DNA from 4 places in the Lentzea sp. NPDC058436 genome. Region 1 is predicted to be linked to each of the others. Evidence: riboswitches for the same ligand, from Rfam matches in the RefSeq annotation. Region 1 holds a riboswitch; each other region holds the start of a gene.
The links. Region 1 has a riboswitch for cobalamin ahead of metE (5-methyltetrahydropteroyltriglutamate--homocysteine S-methyltransferase). Riboswitches for the same ligand answer to the same signal wherever they lie in the genome.
Positions count from the first base shown of each region.

Region 2: it holds a riboswitch for cobalamin, as region 1 does, so the genes downstream of both, ACFWN2_RS34220 (putative cobaltochelatase) here and metE (5-methyltetrahydropteroyltriglutamate--homocysteine S-methyltransferase) in region 1, are expected to answer to the same signal.
Region 3: it holds a riboswitch for cobalamin, as region 1 does, so the genes downstream of both, ACFWN2_RS03360 (prenyltransferase/squalene oxidase repeat-containing protein) here and metE (5-methyltetrahydropteroyltriglutamate--homocysteine S-methyltransferase) in region 1, are expected to answer to the same signal.
Region 4: it holds a riboswitch for cobalamin, as region 1 does, so the genes downstream of both, ACFWN2_RS14685 (CbtB-domain containing protein) here and metE (5-methyltetrahydropteroyltriglutamate--homocysteine S-methyltransferase) in region 1, are expected to answer to the same signal.

Region 1 is NZ_JBHXLF010000001.1:477,568-482,651, reverse strand. Features, by position in the region: gene ACFWN2_RS02090 (AMP-binding protein) at 1-1,177, opposite strand, end outside; gene ACFWN2_RS02085 (enoyl-CoA hydratase/isomerase family protein) at 1,170-1,889, opposite strand; gene ACFWN2_RS02080 (TetR/AcrR family transcriptional regulator) at 1,970-2,521, shown strand; cobalamin riboswitch at 2,547-2,714, shown strand; gene metE (5-methyltetrahydropteroyltriglutamate--homocysteine S-methyltransferase) at 2,847-5,084, shown strand; gene ACFWN2_RS02070 (acyl-CoA thioesterase) at 5,081-5,084, shown strand, end outside.
Region 2 is NZ_JBHXLF010000014.1:134,352-139,435, forward strand. Features, by position in the region: gene cobO (cob(I)yrinic acid a,c-diamide adenosyltransferase) at 1-454, opposite strand, end outside; gene ACFWN2_RS34220 (putative cobaltochelatase) at 595-2,499, opposite strand; cobalamin riboswitch at 2,538-2,674, opposite strand; gene ACFWN2_RS34225 (threonine aldolase family protein) at 2,705-3,667, opposite strand; gene ACFWN2_RS34230 (helix-turn-helix domain-containing protein) at 3,675-4,181, opposite strand; gene ACFWN2_RS34235 (zinc-binding alcohol dehydrogenase family protein) at 4,264-5,084, shown strand, end outside; gene ACFWN2_RS34240 (hypothetical protein) at 5,081-5,084, opposite strand, start outside.
Region 3 is NZ_JBHXLF010000001.1:808,425-813,508, forward strand. Features, by position in the region: gene ACFWN2_RS03355 (ABC transporter ATP-binding protein) at 1-1,610, shown strand, start outside; gene ACFWN2_RS03360 (prenyltransferase/squalene oxidase repeat-containing protein) at 1,725-2,729, opposite strand; cobalamin riboswitch at 2,761-2,896, opposite strand; cobalamin riboswitch at 3,027-3,096, shown strand; gene ACFWN2_RS03365 (hypothetical protein) at 3,194-5,084, shown strand, end outside.
Region 4 is NZ_JBHXLF010000003.1:203,995-209,078, forward strand. Features, by position in the region: gene hisG (ATP phosphoribosyltransferase) at 1-440, opposite strand, end outside; gene ACFWN2_RS14670 (phosphoribosyl-ATP diphosphatase) at 457-720, opposite strand; partial or broken gene ACFWN2_RS14675 (RNA-guided endonuclease InsQ/TnpB family protein) at 844-2,052, opposite strand; gene ACFWN2_RS14680 ((2Fe-2S)-binding protein) at 2,137-2,787, shown strand; cobalamin riboswitch at 2,858-2,990, shown strand; gene ACFWN2_RS14685 (CbtB-domain containing protein) at 3,044-3,232, shown strand; gene ACFWN2_RS14690 (CbtA family protein) at 3,255-4,007, shown strand; gene ACFWN2_RS14695 (HAD family hydrolase) at 4,004-4,660, opposite strand; partial or broken gene ACFWN2_RS14700 (methionine synthase) at 4,653-5,039, opposite strand.

The DNA.
Region 1 (5,084 bases):
GCACCAGCGGATGGCTCAGCAGGACCTCCTCGACCTCGTGCGCGGCGACGTTCTCCCCGCTGCGCCGGATCACGTCCTTGGTGCGGCCCTGCAGGTAGACGCGCCCGTCGTCGATCCGCGCGAGGTCGCCGGTGCGGAACCAGCCGTCGGGGAACACGTCCGGCAGGCCGTCGTAGCCGTCCATCATGCCGGGGCCGCGCAGCCACAGCTCGCCGTCGACGACCTTCGCCTCGCGGTGCGCGGCGGGCAGGCCGAGGCAGCCGGTGCCGACGAACTCGTCGTGGTCGGCGTCGGTGATCCGGATGTCCGCACCGGTCTCCGTCATGCCGAACGCCTCGAACCAGCCGACGCCCCACCGTTCTTCGAGCTCGCGGTGCAGTGCGGGCGGGATCCCCGAGGCCTGCACGACCCGCACGCGGTGGTCGCGGTCGGACGGATCCGGCGGCATGCGCAGCAGCAACGCGGGCATCGCGCCCAGGCAGTAGAAGTAGGTGACGCGGTGCTCGCGGACCTTCGCCCAGAAGACCGACGGGTGGAAGCCGTCCAGCACCACCAGTTCGGCGCCGGCGAGCAGCGCGGCCACGACGTTCCACTGTGGATCGATGTAGTGGAACGGTTGCGCGGTCAGCATCACGTCGTGCTCGGTCAGCCTCGGGAAGTGGTCGACGAGACTGCGCGCCAACGTGAGCCAGTACTCGTGGGAGAGCACGCAGCCCTTGGGCTTGCCGGTCGTGCCCGAGGTGTACTGAACGTTGGCCGGCGCCGTGACGTCCTCCTGCACGAAACCCGGTGTGGGCGTCAGGTCGTAGTGGGTGTTGGGTGCGCCGACGGATTCCAGCAGCGGCCGGAACTCCTCGGTGCTCACCGCCGCCACCACACCCGACGAGCGCAGCAGGTGGTCCGCGTCGACCGCGCGGTACCTGACGTTGACCGGGACCATCGTGGCACCGAGCTTCATCAGCGCGAACCACGTCAGCGGGAACTCGGGCACGTTGCGCAGTAGCACCGCGACCCGGTCACCCGCCCTGATCCCGTTGTCGCGCAAGGTCTGCGCGTAGCCCGACGACAGGTCGTCGATCTCGGCGAAGGTGTAGCGCCGTCCGGGGTCGAAGGTCCATGCGATCCGACCGGGCCACCGCCGCGCCGCCTGGCGCAGCGCCTCGACGAGGTCAGCCATGGCGGTACTCCCCCGACAGGCTGGTGAGGATCGCGTGGTCGACCTCCGTCGCCAGCGCCTGCTCCAGGCCGGCGTCCAGACCGAGGTCGAGGACCCGCTTGGCGAGACTCGCCGCGGTCGGGGGCTGCGCGGCGATCCGGTCCGCCAGCTCCAGCGCCACCTTCTCGTGCTCTCCGGCGGGCGTCACGCGGTTGATGAGCCCGAGTTCGGCCGCACGATGAGCGGGCACGTGGTCACCGAGGAGCAGCAACTCCTTCGCTCGGGCGAGGCCGACGAGCTTGGGCAGCAGGGCGGAGATACCGCCGGTGACGCTCAGCCCGACCCCGACCTCGGGGAAGCCGAACTTCGCGCCCTCGTCGGCGACGACCAGGTCGCATCCCAGGGCGAACTCGCAGCCCGCGCCGAGCGCGTACCCGTGCACGGCCGCGATCACGACACCGGGGAACCGCCTGATCCGCCTGGTCACCTCCTGGATGGCTTCGAGGCGCAGCCGGGTCTGCTCGACGGTCTCGACCGGTGCGGGCTCCTTCAGGTCGTGCCCGGCGCAGAACGCCCGGCCCCGCCCGGCCAGCACGACCACGCGCGCCTCGCGGGCCTGGTCGAGCGCCCCGAGCAGGGCCTCCACCAGCTCCGGCACCACGGCGTTCAGGCGTTCCGGCCGGTTCAGGCGCACCAGCGCGACACCGTTCCGGCACTCGTACTCGACTACCACCCGAATCCCTTCGATCGATCGATCGATTGAGTCCGACCGTAGGAGTCGGCTACCGTCCCGGTCAAGAGAGCGAGGACCACATGAGCACCGAAGAACGCGTGCGGCGGGCGGCGGTCGAACTGTTCGCGGCACGCGGGTTCCACGGCACCGGCATCCGCGACCTCGCCCAGGCGGCGGGCCTGTCGTCGGCGACGCTGTACCACTACATGGGCACCAAGGAGGACCTGCTCGCCGAGATCATGCGCACCAGCCTCACGCGCCTGATCGAGGCCGCCGAGCAGGTGATCTCCGCCACGGACGACCCGGTGGAACGGCTCACGGGCCTCGTCGAGATGCACGTCCGGGCGCACGCCGAGCAGCAGTTGGAGACGCTCGTCGTAGACGGCGAGATGCGCGCGCTGACCGGCCCTCGGCGCGAGGAGGTCGTGGCGTTGCGCGACCGCTACGAGCAGTTCTGGCAGGACGCGATCGCGTCGCTGGACGTGGACGCGCCCCAGGTGGCCCGGCTCGCGATGCTGGAGATGTGCAGCGGCGTGTCCCGCTGGTACTCCCCCAAGGGCGCGCTCTCGCTGGACGATCTCGCATCCCGGTACGCGGGGATGGCGCTGGGCATGCTCGGCGTGCGCCAGTAGGCTCGTCGGTGCCGACGGTTCACCCCGGTCCTCCCCGGACCGAGGTGAGGCAAGAGGGAACCCGGTGTGAGTCCGGGACTGCCCCGCAGCGGTGAGTGGGAACGAAAGCCGTCACACAGCACTGGACCGACAGGTCTGGGAAGCGACGGCCGGTAGGAGCGTGTCAGGCGCCCACGAGTCCGAAGACCTGCCGACGGTCCGCGCGCCACCCGGTGCGCGGTGCACCGGTGCCTCTCGGGCGGGCCACGGGCGCGGCTGCTTCGTGCTGCCCCGCGCTGCCTCGGGAGATTCCGGTGCGTTCCGCACGCTCGCGAGGAGAGAGCTTGTGACCACCATCGGCAGTACCGTTCTCGGCTACCCGCGCATCGGGCCGAAACGCGAACTCAAGCGCGCCGTCGAGCAGTACTGGGCGGGCAGGATCGACGAGGCCGCTCTTCAGGAGACCGCCCGTCAGTTGCGTGCACAGACGTGGACCGAACTGCGCGACTCCGGCCTGGACTCCGTTCCGGGCAACACGTTCTCGTTCTACGACCAGGTCCTGGACACCGCCGCCCTGTTCGGCGCGATCCCGCAGCGGTTCCACGACCTCGGTCTGTCCCCTGTGGACACCTACTTCGCCGCGGCACGGGGTAGGGACGGCGCGGTCGCGCTGGAGCTGACCAAGTGGTTCGACACCAACTACCACTACCTGGTGCCGGAACTGGGCCCGGACACCGCGTTCGCACTGGCGGGCGACAAGCCGATCGCGGAGTTCCGCGAGGCCCGCGAGCTCGGCGTCACGACGCGACCGGTGCTGCTCGGCCCGGTGACGTTCCTGCTGCTGGCCAAGTCCGTCGTCCCCGGTTTCGACCCGCTGGCGCTGCTTCCCGGCCTGCTCGACGCCTACACCGAACTGCTGGCCCGGCTGCGCGCGGAGGGTGCGGAGTGGGTGCAGCTCGACGAGCCCGCGTTCGCCGCCGACCGGTCCCCCGCCGAACTGGACGCGCTGCGCAGCGCGTACCGGACGCTCGGCGGACTGCCTGGACGCCCGCGGCTGCTGGTCACGGGCTACTACGGCAGCCTCGGCCCGGCGTTCGAGATCCTGGCGCACAGCCCGGTCGAGGCGCTCGCGGTCGACCTGGTCGCCGGTGGTGACGTGCCCACGCTTCCCGCGTTGCGGGACAAGACGCTGGTCGCCGGTGTGGTCGACGGCCGCAACGTGTGGCGCACCGACCTGCGCGCCGCACTGGCGAAGGTCGCCTCGCTGCTCGGCTCGGCCGGCACCGTCGCGGTGTCGACCTCGTCGACGTTGCTGCACGTGCCGTACGACCTCGACGCCGAGACCGGCCTGGACCAAGACGTGCGCGACCGGCTCGCGTTCGCCCGCCAGAAGGTCCGCGAGGTCGTGCTGCTCGGCAAGGCCCTGCGCGACGGCGTCGACGGCGAGTGGGCGGACGAGGCGGCCCGGTTCCTGCCGTCGCCGCGCCAGGACGACGAGGTCCGCACCCGTGTCGCCACATTGCGCCCCGAGCACCACACCCGCGTGGCCTACGAAGAACGCGCCGGTGCGCAACAGGAGCTGTTGGGACTGCCCAGGCTGGCGACGACCACGATCGGCTCGTTCCCCCAGACCGCCGAGATCCGCAAGGCGCGCAAGGAGCTCCGCGGCACCGATCCCGCCGCCTACGAGCAGCGGATGCGCGAGGAGATCGCGCGGGTGATCGACCTGCAGGAGGACATCGGCCTCGACGTCCTCGTGCACGGCGAACCCGAACGCAACGACATGGTGCAGTACTTCGCCGAGCACCTCGACGGCTTCGCCTCGACCGAACACGGCTGGGTGCAGTCCTACGGTTCCCGGTGCGTGCGGCCGCCGATCATCCACGGCGACGTGTCCCGTCCCGCCCCCATCACGGTGGGCTGGAGCTCCTACGCCCAGTCGCTGACCTCCAAGCCGGTCAAGGGAATGCTCACCGGCCCCATCACGATCCTGGCGTGGTCGTTCGTCCGCGACGACCAGCCGCTCGCCGACACGGCGTTCCAGGTCGGCCTGGCGCTGCGGGACGAGATCCACGACCTGGAGGCGGCCGGCATCCGGATCGTGCAGGTCGACGAACCCGCGCTGCGCGAACTGCTCCCGTTGCGCGAGGCCGACCAGCAGTCCTACTTGGACTGGTCGGTGGCCGCGTTCCGGCTCGCGACCTCGGGAGCCTCGCCGGCCACGCAGATCCACACCCACCTGTGCTACTCGGAGTTCGGCGAGGTGATCGGCGCGATCGACGGTCTCGACGCCGACGTCACCACCATCGAGGCCGCCCGCTCGAAGATGGAGGTGCTGGCAGATCTCCAGGAGGCGGGCTTCAGCCGTGGCGTCGGGCCGGGCGTCTACGACATCCACTCGCCGCGCGTGCCGTCGGTCGACGAGGCCGCCGGTCTGCTGGCCGAGGCCGTCCGCGCGGTGCCAGGTGAACGGCTGTGGGTCAACCCCGACTGCGGCCTGAAGACCCGCGGCTACGCCGAGGTGGAGCCCGCGTTGCGCAACCTCGTCGCCGCCACCCGCCGCATCAGGGAGCAGCTGACGTGA
Region 2 (5,084 bases), on a different contig from region 1:
CCACCTCGTCCACGTCGATCCAGCCCCAGTGCAGCGGGTACGTGAACTCGTCGAGCACGTAGAAGCCGTGGCGTTCCGCACCGATCCGCCGCGCGATCTCCGCCCAGCCCTCCCGCGCGGCCGAGGCGTGGTCGTCCTCGGTGCCCTGCTTGCGGGTCCAGGACCAGCCCTCGCCCATCTTGTGCCACTCGACGGCGCCGCCCTCGCCGGTCTCGTCGTGCAGCCGGCCGAGCGCCTTGAACGCGGACTCCTCGCCGACCTTCCACTTGGCGGACTTCACGAACTGGAACACGCCGATGTCCCAGCCCTGGTTCCAGCCGCGCAGCGCCATGCCGAACGCCGACGTCGACTTCCCCTTCATCTCACCGGTGTGCAGCATCAGCAACGGCCGGTTGCGGCGCTGGCGGGTGGTCAGGCCGTCCTTCGGCACCTCGGTGGGTTGTCCTTGAGGCACTGGGGATTCTCCTTGCTCGTTGGTCGCTGCTCCGCAGACTCCGGTGAGTTCGCCGGGAAGCTGGTCGTCCGGCCGCCGCTTCGCCGTGATTGGGCTTCGCCGAATCCCGACGAAGGGGCACCCGGACGACCAGCGCGAACTCACGCAGCCCGGACGACGCCGGCGAGGTGGTCGGCGGACAGCTGGTCGAGCCGGACGCACGTGCCCTGCAACGCCTCGGCGATCTTCTGCGCGAGACCGAGGCGGACGTGGCCCTGTTCGCAGTCCACGACCACGACGGCGGTCTTCTCGAGCAGTCCGGCGGCCTTCAGAGCGTCCTTGGTCGGGTCGCCGCCGAGTCCGGACGACGTGGCGCGGCCGTCCGTCAGCAGCACCACCAACGGCCGCTTGCGCGGGTCGCGGAGGCGTTCGATCTCCAGGACCCTGTGCGCCTTCAGCAGACCGTCCGCGAGCGGGGTCCGGCCGCCGGTGCGCATCTTCTTGAGGCGGGTGGCCGCCGCGTCGACGGAGGTGGTGGGCGGGAGCGCCACCTCGGCCTGGTTACCGCGGAACGTCACCACGCCGACCTTGTCCCGGCGCTGGTAGGCGTCGCGCAGCAACGAGATCACCGCACCGCTGACGGCCGACATCCGCTTCTGCGCCGCCATCGACCCGGAGGCGTCGACGACGAACAGGACGAGGTTCGACTCCTTGCCCTCCCGCACGGCCTTGCGCAGGTCGGCGGCGGTGAGCAGCAGGCCGGGACCGCTGCGGCCGCGCGTCGCCTGGTGCGGTGCGGCGTTCGTCAGCGTGTCGACGAGGTGCAGACCACTGCCGTCCACTTTGGACGAACGGACGATCCTGCCGGTGCGCGCGCGGGCCCTGGAACGCTTGCCGGGCGCGCCTTCGCCGACTCCGGGGACCTCCAGCAGCCGCGCCTTGAACGCGGGCGACGGCTCCGGTGCCGGACGGTCCTGAGGCGCGTTCCCGTTGCCCTTCGGGCCTTCCTGCGGTTCGGGCAGCTCACCACCACCGGGGCCGTCGTCGTCCGGACCCTCGTCGGGTTCGGCGGCGTGCTCGGCCGCCTGCTTCATCGCGTCCTCGAGCTGCTGCTCCTCGATGCCCGGCTCGTCGAACGGGTCGCGCCGGCGCCGGTGCGGCAGTGCCAGCCGGACCGCGACCTCGACGTCGACCTCCTCGACCTCCGACGCACCGCGCCACGCCGCGTGAGCGCTGGCGGCACGGGCGACGACGAGGTCCGCGCGCATGCCGTCGACCTCGAAAGCCGCGCACACAGCGGCGATCCGGCGCAGCTCACCGTCCGGAAGGGACACTCGCGCGAGGTTGTGGCGCGCGTCCGTGATCTGCTGCTTGAGCTGGGCGTCCTCGCCGGCCCACCTCGCCGCGAACGCGACGGGGTCGGCCTCGTAGGCGAGCCGGCGCCGGATCACCTCGGTGCGCACGCTCACATCACGAGCCGCCTTCACCGCCACCGTCAACCCGAACCGGTCGAGCAGCTGCGGCCGCAGCTCACCCTCCTCGGGGTTCATCGTGCCGACCAGCAGGAACTGCGACGGGTGCGAGACCGACACGCCTTCGCGTTCGACGTGCGCACGCCCCATCGCGGCGGCGTCGAGCAGCAGGTCGACCAGGTGGTCGTGCAGCAGGTTGACCTCGTCGACGTAGAGCACGCCCCGGTGCGCCGACGCCAGCAGGCCGGGCTGGAACGCCCGCACGCCCTCGGTCAGCGCCTTCTCGAGGTCGAGCGACCCGACGAGCCGGTCCTCGGTGGCGCCGACGGGCAGTTCGACGAGCCGGGCCGGGCGGCTCTCGGTGCCGTCGTGCGGCGCGTCGGGGCAGTCGGTCGTACCGGGCACGCAGCCGAAACGGCAGTTCTTCGAGACCTCGAGCTCGGGCAGCAGCGCGGCGAGGGCGCGCACGACGGTCGACTTCGCGGTCCCCTTCTCGCCGCGGACGAGAACACCGCCGATGGCGGGGTGCACCGCGTTCAGCAGCAGGGCGAGCCGGAGGTCGTCGTGTCCGACGACAGCCGAAAAGGGGTACATGCTCGGCGAAGTCCTTCCTCGGGTGTCCACGCCCGTGGCCGGTTGGATAAGAGGGGGACGAGTTCCTGACTCCCGGTCTCTCCAGAACCGGTCACAGTCGCGGGACGGCGCCGGATTCGCACCGGCTTCCTCGCACTCCCCTCACAGCCCCGGCATCGTCGCACTTCGCACCGCCGGGTCCAACAGCCAGGTGAGCGACGTCGCCCTAGATCAGGCTCCTGAACTCCGCCCAGGCCTCCCCGACCTCCTCCGCCGTCCACTCCAGCGCGGGCGCCGCGATCGTCACCTCGGTCTTGGCGAGCGTCCCGTCCCGCCAGAACCCGCCGAGGAACTTCCCGCCCAGCTCGGTCAGCCGCTTCGGGTCGCCGGGCAGGTGCAGCGCGAACTGGTGGGTGTGCGGCTCAGGCAGGCCCATGGCGGCGGCCACGACCTTGGCGTGCTCGACCTGGGTGCCCAGGCGGGGCAGCACCGTGTCGAGGCCGTGCATCGCGGACAACGCCGCCGGCCACTGCTGGAACAGCATGCCGCCGTACCGGTGCCGCCACACTCGCGCCTGGTCCACGAAGTCTTGGGTGCCTGCGAGCGCCGCGCCCGACATGCCTTCCAGCGACTTGTAGAACGACACGTAGACCGAGTCGAAGAGGCCCGCGATCTCCGGCAGCGGCTTGCCCAGGCCGTGCGTGCTCTCCCACAGCCGCGCGCCGTCGAGGTGCACGACCGCGTCCCGTTCGCGCGCGGCGTCCACGACCTCGGTCAGCTCGTCCCAGGTCGGCAGGACGAACCCGGCCTCGCGGTCCGGCACCTCCAGCAGCAGCGTGCCGAACGGTTCGGGGCACGAGGCGACGTCCGCGTTGCGCACCTTGATCGGGCGCAGGCCGGACAGCACGGTCAGCGCGTCGTCCTCGTGGTGCAGCGGGTGCGCCTGCGGGTGCATCGCGACGATCGGGTTGTGCGTGCGGTCCGCCCAGCACTTCAGCGCGATCTGCTGCGCCATGGTGCCGGTCGGCACGAACAGCGCGGCCTCGGTGCCCAGCAGCTGCGCGACGCGGGTCTCCAGCGCCTCCACCGGTCCGCCGTCGCCGTAGCGGTCGGGCTCGACGTCCGGCACGGGGCCGAGCTCTTCGAGCAGCGTGCGCTTCCTGACTCCGGACAGCTGACGGTTCAACACCCCCGCATCAAACCTCAGCCGCGAGCGTCTCCGCGAGTGAAATGACGCCCGCCCGGATCTCGTCGGCGGTCATCCCCTGGGCCAGCAGGAACTCGATGTGCTCACCCCGGAGCACGGCCAGGACGGTGTGCGCCTTGAAGGTCGAGCCGACCAGCCGGGCCAGGCGTTCCACGGTGATCCGGAAGTTGCCCTCGCAGCTGCGGACCGTCGTCCGTTCCACGGCGATGACCAGCGGCAACGACGCCAGCACGTGGTCGAACAGCGTGCCGGCGAACTCCCCGGCGGAGCGGCACTCCAACGACGCCGTCTGGATCCACGAGGCGGCGGTGGAGTCGACCACGGCCCTGACCAGACCGGCCTTGTCGCCGAACCGCCGGAACACGGTGCCCTTGCCCACACCCGCCGCCAGTGCCACGTCCTCGACGGACACGGCCTCGATGCCCCGGGAGCTGATCAGCTCGGTCGCGGCGGCCAGGATCGCGGCCCGGTTGCGGGCGGCATCGGCACGTTCCAACGAACTCTCCCTTGACACAAGCGGACTGACGGTCCGTATATTACCAAACGGACCGACGGTCCGCTTACTGAGGGAGGACCAGGTGAAGGCAGTGCGGTTCCACGAGTTCGGAGGGCCCGAGGTGCTCACCGTCGAGGAGGTGCCCGACCCCGTCGGCGACACGCTCGTCGACGTCACCGCGATCGGGCTCAACTACGGCGAGACGGTCATCCGCCGCGGCAAGGGCAGGGAGCTCTTCCCGTGGTACCCGGGACCGGCCCTTCCCGTCACGCTGGGCTCGGAAGTCGTTGGCACCACAGGAGAAGGCCGCCGGGTCATGGGCGTGCCGCGCGACGGTGCCTACGCCACGAAGGCCGTCATCGAGCACCCGATCGACGTGCCCGACGGCGTGAGCGACCACGAGGCGCTCGCACTCTTCCTGCAGGGCACCACGGCGGTCGCGACGGCCAAGGCGGCACGGATCCGGCCGGGTGACCGGGTGCTGGTCGAGGCGGCGTCCGGTGGTGTCGGCAGCCTGCTGGTCCAGCTCGCGCAACGGGCGGGCGCGACCGTGCTCGCCGCGTCCAGCAAAGGCGGGATCGGCTACGACTGGGACGGGCTCGAACCGGTGGACGTCGTCTTCGAGTCGATCGGCGGCGCGATCGGTAGGAAGGCGTTCGAGCTGCTCAGGGACGGTGCCGGCAGGATGGTCGTGTTCGGGTACGCCAGTGGTGAGCCGCTGGACGTCACGGCGAGCGACGTCTTCCGCAAGGGCGTGGCGGTCATGGGCCTCCCCCGCGGCACCACGCCGCAAGAGGTGCTGAACCTGAACCTCAAGCCCGTGCTCGGTGACGTCTACCGGCTCGACGACATCGCCGAGGCGCACGAAGCACTCGAAGCCCGCACCACGCGGGGCAAGCTCAT
Region 3 (5,084 bases), 330 kb from region 1:
TCGTCGCTCCGTGGGTCGTCGGCCGGATGGTCGACGAGGTGATCGGCGGCGCCCAGGCGGCGAGCGTCGTCGGCCTCACCGCTCTGGTCGGCGCCGCCGGTCTGGGCGCGGCCGTGCTGACGGCGGTCAGCGGTGCGCTCGTCGCGCGGATCGGCCAACGGGTGCTGGCGCGGATGCGGGAGGACACCGTCGCCGCCGCGCTGCGCATGCCCGCCGCCGAGGTCGAGGAGACCGGGCGCGGAGATCTGCTCAGCAGGGTCGGTGACGACGTCGCCGTGATCAGCGAGGTCGTCGCCACGCTGCTCGCGCAGTGGGTCGGGGCGGTCCTGACCGTCGGGCTGACGATGGTGGGCCTGTTCGCACTGGACCCCTGGCTCGCCGCCGCCGGTCTGGTCGCGATCCCGGTCTACGGGTTCGCGTTGCGCTGGTACCTGCCGCGCGCGGCGGTCCGCTACGCCGAGGAACGCGCGGCGTTCGGCGATCGCGCGGAAACGCTCGTGTCCGCGCTCGAAGGACTTCCCACGCTGCGTGCCTACGGCGCGGAGGAGCGCCACGTCGGTCTGATCGGCGAGTCGTCAGGGCGGGCGCGGGACGTCTCGCGCTCGATCCTGTGGTTCGCCACCGCCTGGGGCAAGTGGATCAACATCGCCGAGCTGTGCGGTCTCGTCGCCATCGTGATCACCGGCTTCGTCCTCGTGCGCACGGGATCGGCGTCGGTGGGGGCGGTGACGGCGGCCGCGCTGTACTTCCACCGGCTGTTCAACCCGTTGGGGCTGCTGGTGTTCAGCTTCGACCAGGTCCAGTCCGCGATGGCGAGCCTGCAACGCATCGTCGGCGTGATCGGTACCGCCGAGCCCGTCGCGGCGGTCCCGGCACCGGCCCGCACCGGGGACCTGCGCGCCGAGTCGGTGACGCACCGCTACCCCGGCACGGCCGAACCGGTCCTGCACGACGTGTCCCTGCGGCTGCGGCAGGGCGAGACTGTCGCGCTCGTGGGCGCCAGCGGTGCCGGGAAGTCCACGCTGGCCGTCCTGCTGGCCGGACTCGCCTCACCGACCGAGGGCCGCGTGAGCTGGGCCGGGACGATCCCGGACCGGGCGGCACCGCTGGTGCTCGTGCCCCAGGAGACGCACGTGTTCGCGGGCCCGCTGGCCGAGGACCTGCGCCTGGCCGCCCCGGACGCCACCGACGCCGACGCCGAACGCGCGCTGCGGGCCGTCGGCGCGGACTGGGTCGACGAGCTACCTGACGGCGTCCGGACCGTGGTCGGTGAGCTGGGCCGCGAACTGGACCCCGCGCAGACCGCACAGGTCGCGCTGGCACGCGCGCTGCTCGCCGACCCGGCCGTCGTGCTGTTGGACGAGGCCACGGCCGAGGCCGACAGCCGCGACGCGACCCGCCTGGAGGACGGGGCGGCCGCTGTCCTGAATGGACGGACCGGACTCGTGGTGGCGCACCGGTTGCGGCAGGCCGCTACGGCTGATCGCGTCCTGGTGCTGGAGCACGGCCGGATCGTCGAGTCGGGCACCCACGACGAGTTGATCGCCACCGAGGGGCACTACGCCCGGCTGTGGGCCGCCTGGCAGTCGGCACGACCGGAGGTGCGCTGACCGGCTGAGCGGTCGTGGGTGGTTTCCGTGGCACGCCAACGGAAACCACCCGCGGTCTCAACTCACGGGATGGTTTCCGTTGGTACAGCATCGGAAACCACCCGCGACCTCACCTCACGGGCAGGTCAGCACCGGCGCCTGAGACGTGCCACCACCGGACAGCGCGGACAGCTTGACCCCGGTCAGCCCGAGGACCGCCTGGGCCGTCGCGCGCGGCGCGGTCGACTGGTCGAAACCGGTCGCGTCGTAAGCGATGGCACCACGATCCGCGACCGCACCGGCACACCCGACCTGCAGCGAGCGCAGGAACTGCCGGGCCTTCACCGCGGCGGCCGGGCGGTGACCGGCGAGCGCCTCGGCGGCCAGGCCGGTGCTGTTGGCGTTGGAGGCGTTGGTGCCCACGGAGAAACCGCCGTCGGTGTTCTGCTTCGACACCAGCCAGGTCGTGCCCTCGGCGGCGTTGACGTTGTCACCGACGGCGCGCAGCGCCTGCACGACCACGGCGGTCGAGTCGACGTCGCTCGCGCACGGCGTCTGGCCGAAGTTCAGCGGGAACCCGCCGTCGGGGCACTGGGTGCCCGCCAGGAACGCCTTCGCGGACGCCGGGGCGCCGCTGGAGGTGCGGTCCAGCGCCAGCAGGGCGAGGGACTGGCTGAAGGCGTTGGAGTAGTCACCGAAGTCGGAGCGGTCGGAGAACCTCCCGGACGGCGTGAGCAGCGAGAGCAGGCCCGCCTTGAGGTCGACACCGCCGAACGACGCCGGGTTCTTGCCGCGGACCTGTGCGGCGAGCATCAGCTTGGCGTGCGCGCCCGCGTACGCCTCGGTGCCGCTGCCGACGTAACCCGTGGTGATCTCCGGCTTCGCCAGCCAGGTGATCGCCTTGTTCGCGTTCGCGTCCGACGCCTTCGCGGCGGCGAACGCGAAGATCGCGTCGATCGTCAGGCCCTGGTCCGGGTACTTCGTGCCGCCGAAGTCGGCCTCGAACCGTTCGCCGTCGGCCATCTGGCGGGCGAGCCAGCCCGCGGCGGCGTCGGCCTTGTTCTGGGTGGCGGCCGCCGCCGGAGCGGTGACCAGGCCGATGCCGCACAGCAGGGCGGCAGCGAGCACCAAACGTCTCATGAGAAACCTTTCCCGCACTTCCTCGACAGGATCTGGCTGCACCGCGTGGGGCGGGTGACCGGGCTCGCCTCGAAGGCACACCGTTGCGGGACAGCGCCGGACTTTCACCGGACTTCCCCCGCTCCACGCTGAATGGAGTTGGACGGAGCACAGGCTCTCATCCCGGGCCCTTTGTTGGCACCGTTATCCGCGGACGGCGATGTGACCCTGCTAACCGACCTGGTCAGCGGTGCCGCGCCCAAGTGATCGGGTGTTAACCTCGGCCGCCATCACAACTGAACACCGCCACCTGTGACGGGGAAGCCGGTCGAACTCCGGCGCTGTCGCGCAACCGTGGGCCACTGGACAAGTGGCGAGTCGGGATACCGCACGGGTGGATGAACGGTCCAACCCGCTGTCGCGAGAGCAGGGGTGACATCGGCGTCCTGCGCCTGTCCTCCCACGCGTGAGCAAAGGAGGAGAGCATGCGCCGCCGCAGGACAATGGCCGGTTTGGCGTTCGCGGTCAGCATCGGCCTCGTCGCCGCCATGATCGCCGGCACCGCCTCTGCCGCGAGCGACCGCGAAGCCGCCCATCAGAACTCGCTATGGCTCGCCAAGCAACTGCGCGCGGACGGCACCTTCGAGAACCCCAACGGCGGCACGCTCCCGGACCACGGGCTCATGCTCGACGTGCTCTTCGCCGCGTACGCCTCCGGCGATGGCGCTGTGGCCGAGCCGATCGTCGACTACCTCGACGACCAGGGCCACGCCACGGACTACTTCACGTGGGACGGGCTCATTCCCGACAGCGGGTTCGAGGCCGTCATCACCGGCGGCGCGGCGGCGAAGACGTTGGTGGCGGCCCAGATCTCCGGCCGTGACCCCCGGAACTTCGACGGCCACGACATGATCGCCGAGACCAAGGCCGCGATCAGGCGCTCCGGCCCGGACATCGGCCGCGTCAGCGACTACTCGAAGAACCCGGAGTACGCGGACTTCGTCACCAACAACGCGAACGTGTTCGGACAGGCGATCGGCGTGATCGGTCTGGCCGCCGCGGGGGAGAACGACCAGCTCGCCATCGACAAGCTGGTGACGCAGCAGTGTTCCGAGGGTTACTTCAGGATCTTCTTCGCCCTCGTGAAGACCGACGAGACCGGCGACCACGTCACACCGGACGGGTACAAGATCTCCTCGTGCGACGAGGGCAAGGCGACCGGAGTGTCCCCTTCGGACGGTGACACGACCGGTCTCGGGCTGTCGGCCATGCTGGCCGCGAAACGGGCCGGCGCGCAGGGCCTCGACGCCCCGATCGCCCGAGCGGTCTCCTGGCTCGCGGGCAACCAGAGCGCGAGCGGCGGCTGGGGTGGCGGGGTCGGCACCGAGGCGCCGAACACCAACAGCACCGGGCTCGTCGTGCAGGCGCTCGCGGACGCCGGTGGTTCCGAGGCGCTGGTCGACCGCGGCGTGGCGTTCCTGAAGTCCGCGCAGGCGACCGCCGCGGCGGACTCGGGCAACTCGCTCAGCAACGACATCGGTGCCATCGCCTACAACCCGGAGTCCTACGTCGCGGCGCGCGGCACCGGCATCGCCGGGGTCGACACCTGGATCCGAGCGGGTGCCCAGGCTTCCCTGGGGTTGTCGCAGGTGGGGTTCTACGCGCTGGCCACGGGCGGCGGTCCTGAGCCGACCAGCAGCTCAACGACGACCACGACCACCTCCAAGACGACCACCACCACGACGCCGGCCACCAGGACCGAGACGACGACCGCCGCGCCGAACACGACCGTCCCGGCACCCAAGCCCAAGGCCACCACACCGAAAGCCACCGCACCCAAGGCCGTCACCCGCCAGGTCCCGCCGCCGACCAAGACCCAGGAGCGCCCGGACACGGCCACTCCCGCGTCCAAGCTGGGCGCCTACCTGGCGGACAGGCTGGTCGGCGGCGACCACGTCGAGGTCACCGAGAACGACCAGAGGTACGTCGACCACGACGCCACCGCGGACCTGGTCCTGGCCCTGCGGGCGTTGGGCGAACAGCCGGACGCGGTCGACCGGGCCACGAAGTTCCTGCTGACACCGGACGCGGTCGAGGCCTACGCCCACGGCGCACCGTACGAACAGGGCGAGGCGGCGTACGCCGAGCCGCTCGCGAAGCTCGTGGTCATCGCCGAGTTCGCGCAGGCGACCGACCACGTCAGCCGGTTCCGCGCGGACCTGCTGAAGCTGCGCGGCGACGACGGCACGTTCACCGACAAGGGCGCCTACGCTGATGCGAACGCCACGGTGAAGCGGCACTCCTGGGCGATGCTCGCCACCGCACCGGATCCCGGCAGGTCGGTCGAGGCGTTGCTCCAACGCCAATGCGCGGACG
Region 4 (5,084 bases), on a different contig from region 1:
ATCTCCACGGCGCCGTCGAGGCGGATCACCTTGGCGGTGATGCCGCGGGCCTTGAGGTCGCGGCCGACGAGCTTCGGGTACGCCGTGGCGAGGCGCTTGCCTTCGAGGTCGGAGACCTTCCAGTCCGTGCCGCGGGGCCCGGCGTAGCGGAAGGTCGACGCGCCGAAGCCCAGCGCCAGCAACTCCTGCACGGAGGAGCCGTTGTCGTCGGCGCCCGAGTCGGCGGCCAGGTCCCGGCCGGTGATGCCGAGGTCGAGGTCGCCGGACGCCACGTAGATCGCGATGTCCTTGGGACGCAGGAAGAAGAACTCGACCTCGTTGTTGTTGTCGAGCACGGTCAGGTCGCGCGGCTCGTGCCGCTGCCGGTATCCGGCCTCGGTGAGCATGGCGGAGGCGCGTTCGGCGAGCGCGCCCTTGTTCGGGACTGCTACGCGCAGCATGTGGAAGTCTTTTCAGTCAGAGGTACTTGTACACGTCTTCGAGGGTGAGCCCACGGCCCAGCATGAGCACCTGGAGGCGGTAGAGCAGCTGCGAGATCTCTTCGGAGAGCTTCTCGTCGGACTCGTACTCGGCGGCGATCCAGACCTCGCCCGCCTCCTCCAGGACCTTCTTGCCCTGCGCATGGACCCCGGCCTCGAGCGCGGCGACGGTGCCGGAACCTTCCGGCTTGGTGGCGGCTCGTTCGGTCAGTTCAGCGAACAGGGAATCGAAGGTCTTCACGGCTTCACATCCTCCCATCCCGCCGCCCCCCGTCCACACCGCGGTCACATCTGTCCCAGGCCGTGGACTTGACTTACTCCCCGCTCACAGGCGAGGAGCCCCACCCGACTCATGCCGGATGCCTCACGGGTGTGCCTCACAACACAGGGTTTCCTGCTTCACCGCTGACCGCGGAGGGGCGGACCCCTTCCGTCTCACATCAACTCCACAGGCATCGTCCGAGTTTCCTCGGGCTACGGCTCGACCAGCCGCAAGTATGTTCTTCGCCGCGTTGAAGTCCCGGTCGTGCCGGGTGCGACACTTCGGACACGTCCAGTGCCGAATGGACAGTCCCAGTTCACTCAGCAGATGTCCGCAAGCCGAACAGGTCTTGGTGCTGGGATACCAGCGATCAACGACCAGCAGCGTCCGTCCTGCACGACGCGCCTTGTACTCCAGCATCGTCCGGAACTCACCCCAGGCCACGTCGCTGATAGCGCGGGCCAATCGCCGGTTTCGGACCATGTTGGCAACCGCGAGATCCTCGATCGCGATGACGACGGAATCCCGGACGATACGAGTGCTGGTGCGATGCAGGAAGTCTCAGCGAGCGTTGGTGACCTTGCGATGTGCGGCGGCAACTCTCGTCTTGGCCTTGCGGCGATTGTTGGATCCGCGTTGGGCGCGGGCCAACCGCCGCTGATACCGGGCCAGGTTGCGCGCTTTGCGCTGCAGATGTCCGGGATTGGCGATCCGTTGGCCATCACTGGTGACGAGGAAGTGCTTCACGCCGAGGTCGAGGCCGACGGCGTGATCGGTGGTGGGGAATGGCTCTGGTTCAACGGTGTCCACCGTGAACGTGATGTACCAGCGTTGGTCTGGATCACGTGCGACAACGACCATGCTGGGGTCGAGTTCGACCAGATTCACCTGGTCGAACGACCATGCGAACCGAATCGCCCCTGTCGTCTTCGCCAGGTGGAGCTGACCGCCACGCATGCGGAACGCCGAACGGGTGAAGTGCGCCGACTGCCGGCCCGCCCGCGACTTGAAGCGCGGGAACCTCGCACGTCCGGCGAAGAAGTTCTGGTATGCGATGTGCTGATGGCGCAACGTCTGCTGCAAAGGTACGCAGGACACTTCTGACAAGAAGGCCAGCTCTTCGGTGCGCTTCCAGGCTGTCAGTGCGGCGTCGGTCTCGCGGTACGAGGTGGTCTTGCCCTCCGTGCGATATCGGCTGGATCGCTCGGCCAGCGTCTTGTTCCACACCAGGCGCACGCATCCGAACGTGCGATTCAGCATCGCGATCTGTTCGGGGTCCGGGTAGGCCCGGCAGCGGTACGCCGTCCTCACCAGGCCAAGCTAGCCGACCGCACTCCACCAGGATCGGGGCCTCCTGGCCGTCCGATGAGATTCCACCCAGTAGCGTGAATTCCCGTGTCCGAATTCGCGGAGGTCCTCGAAGCGCTGCGCCGGGTGCGCGGAATCAACCCGTTCTTCGCGCTCGACGTGGGTCGCCCGGACGAGTCCTGGCTGCCGGGAACCGCACTTCTCGACGGCCCGGCGCTCAAAACCACGATCGACGCCATCGCGAACCGGTACAAAGCCGACGAACCACGCGTCGCGGCGAGCCTGTTCTTCCTGAGTTACACCGCACGGCTGCTCAGCCCCCTCACGGCCGCGAACATCCCGATCGACGTGCGCCCCGAGAACCTCTGGTGGCGGCACGACCCCGCGAACGGCCTGAGCGTGCGCATCGACCAGCCACGACTGGGCCCGCCGGCCGCCGAGGCACTGGCCCCGGTGGTGGAGGCGATCCAGGCGGTCGCACCGGTGGCGCGCGGACTGTTGTGGGGCAACGCGATGTCGAACATCGCCGGCGCGCTGAAAATGGTTGTGCGCGCACGCATGCTCACAGAGGAGGAAGCGGAAGAACGCGGCGAACGGCTCATGAGCGCACCGCCGTTCGAACAGGCGGGAGAATTCCTGAGCTTCCCCGGCGAGCTCGGGTTCCGGCGCAGGAGCTGTTGTCTTTACTACCGCGTCGCCGCAGGTGGGAAGTGTGGTGACTGTCCACTCGTGAAGTGAGGAACGCAACAACTCTTATGGCCGGTTGTGCTTAACGGGCGGCTCAACTTACGGTGCACGCGCCGCAGTGACGGGAAGCCGGTGTGAATCCGGCGCGGTCCTCGCCACTGTGACCGGGAAGCGATCCCCGCCGAGCACGTCACTGGTCCCCGCCGGGACTGGGAAGACGCGGGGGCAGCGTTGATCCGGGAGTCAGGAGACCGGCTGCGGCGCCGCAAGGAGAGTTGACCTTCCACGAGGTATGGAGGAGCCCGTCATGACGAGCCCCGCAGCAAGCCTGTCCGCCGTCCGCGTGCCCAAATGGGCCTTCGCCGTCTCACTGCTCGGCCTGATCGTCACGTACCTGGTCCTGCAGGAGAACGGCCTCGCGCTCGGCGCGGGATCCGAGTTGCTGCACGAGTTCTTCCACGACGGCCGCCACGCTCTCGGCGTCCCCTGCCACTGATCCGACTCCACCGATCACGCAGATGACCACTTACAAGTCCATCGCACTGCGCGGGATCGCGGCCGGCGGCATCGCCGGTGTCGCGTCCGCCCTGGTGCAGCTCCTGGTGACCGAGATCCCGATCCGCGCCGCGCTCGCGGTCGAGGAGGCACGGGCACCCGCCGGCGAAGAGGCCGGCCACTCCCACGGCGGCGAGGAAGAGCTCGTCAGCCGCGGCGCGCAGGTCGTGGGCGGCATGCTCGGCGTGGTGATCGTCGGCATCGCCGTGGGCCTGGTGTTCGCCACGGCTTACGCGCTGTCGAAGCGCTGGTTCGCCGGCAGCACGCCGTTCACGCGCAGCTTCACGTTCGGTGCCGCGGTGTTCGGTGCCGTGGCGTTGCTGCCGTGGCTCAAGTACCCGGCCAACCCGCCGGCCGTGGGCGACCCGGTGACGGTGAACTACCGGACCGCGCTCTACCTCGGCGTGGTCGTGGCGGGCCTGCTGATCGTGTGGGGAGCGAGCTGGCTCGCCGCGCAGCTGAGCACGCAGCCGCAGCCGGTGCGGGCAACGGCCGTGCTGCTCGCGGTGGCCGCGGCCGTCGCGCTGGTGCTGCTGGCGTTCCCCGCGCCGCCGGACACGATCCCCGCGGACATGCCGGTGAACGTGCTGTGGCAGTTCCGCCTCAGCTCGCTCGCCCAGCTGGCGACGCTCTACGTCGGCATCGGCGTGGTGTTCGGCCTGCTGGTGGACCCGGCCACGCGCAAGGCCAAGGCACGCGTCACCGAAGCGGTCTAGAGCGCTTTCAGCACCTCGAGGTCGACGCCGACGAGGGAGTCGCGGAAGATCCGCCGCTCCCCCGTCGGCACCTCGACGTCACACGGCACGACCAGCACGGTGCACCCGGCGGCCACCGCGGCGGAGACACCGGTCGGCGAGTCCTCGATCGCGACGCAGAGCGCGGGATCGACGCCCAGCAGCCGCGCCGCCTTCAGGTACGGCTCGGGCAGCGGCTTGTTCAGCCCGTCCACCTCGTCGCCGCACACGGTGACGTCGAACAGGTCCCGGCCGATCGTGTCCAGCGCGACCTCGGTCAGCCCCCGCTCGGTGGACGTCACCAACGCCATCGGCACGCCCGAAGCGCGCACCGCCTTCAACGCGTCCTGGGCGCCGGGACGCCACGGCAGACCGGCGCGGAAGACCTCCTCGGTGCGGCGCAGGATCCACGCGGCGCCGTCGGCCATGTCGGACTCGGTCGGCTCGATGCCGACGTCGCCGAACAGCAGGCGCATCGTCGTGGGCACGTTGCTGCCGACCATGCGCTCACGGGTCTCCAGGGACAGCACGCCGCCGAGCTTCTCCGCGTACTCGTAGAGCGGGATGTCCCAGAGCTTCTCGGAGTCCAGCAGCGTCCCGTCCATGTCCCACAGGACTGCTCGCAGGTCAGACATCGAAGTACTTCGCCTCCGGGTGGTGCGCCACGAAGGCGTCGGTGGACTGTTCCGGGTGGAGCTGGAGTACCTCGGACAGCGCCACCCCGGTGCGGGACGGGTCGAGGGGCACACGAGGTCTTCGCGGACGCGCCTGTGCTCGGCCAGCGCCTCGGTGAGCCGGCCCCCAGTCCGTGGACTTCCAGGTGCTCACGATACGCGTTCTGGCCGAACAACTCGTCCGCGTGGCCTGCGATCGGCCTGCTCATCGTCACGCGGTGGAACGCGATGGCGCCGATCCCTTTTCTGGCGCGGAAAAGTGAGCCGGAAGCGCGCACGGGAAGCAGCCGTGGACGACAGCGGCGTGGGCAAGAACACCTTCCGCGGCAAGGCGTTCCAGCCGGTGGATCCGGCGAGCGGGAGGCCGGCGGCCCGGAGCGTCGTG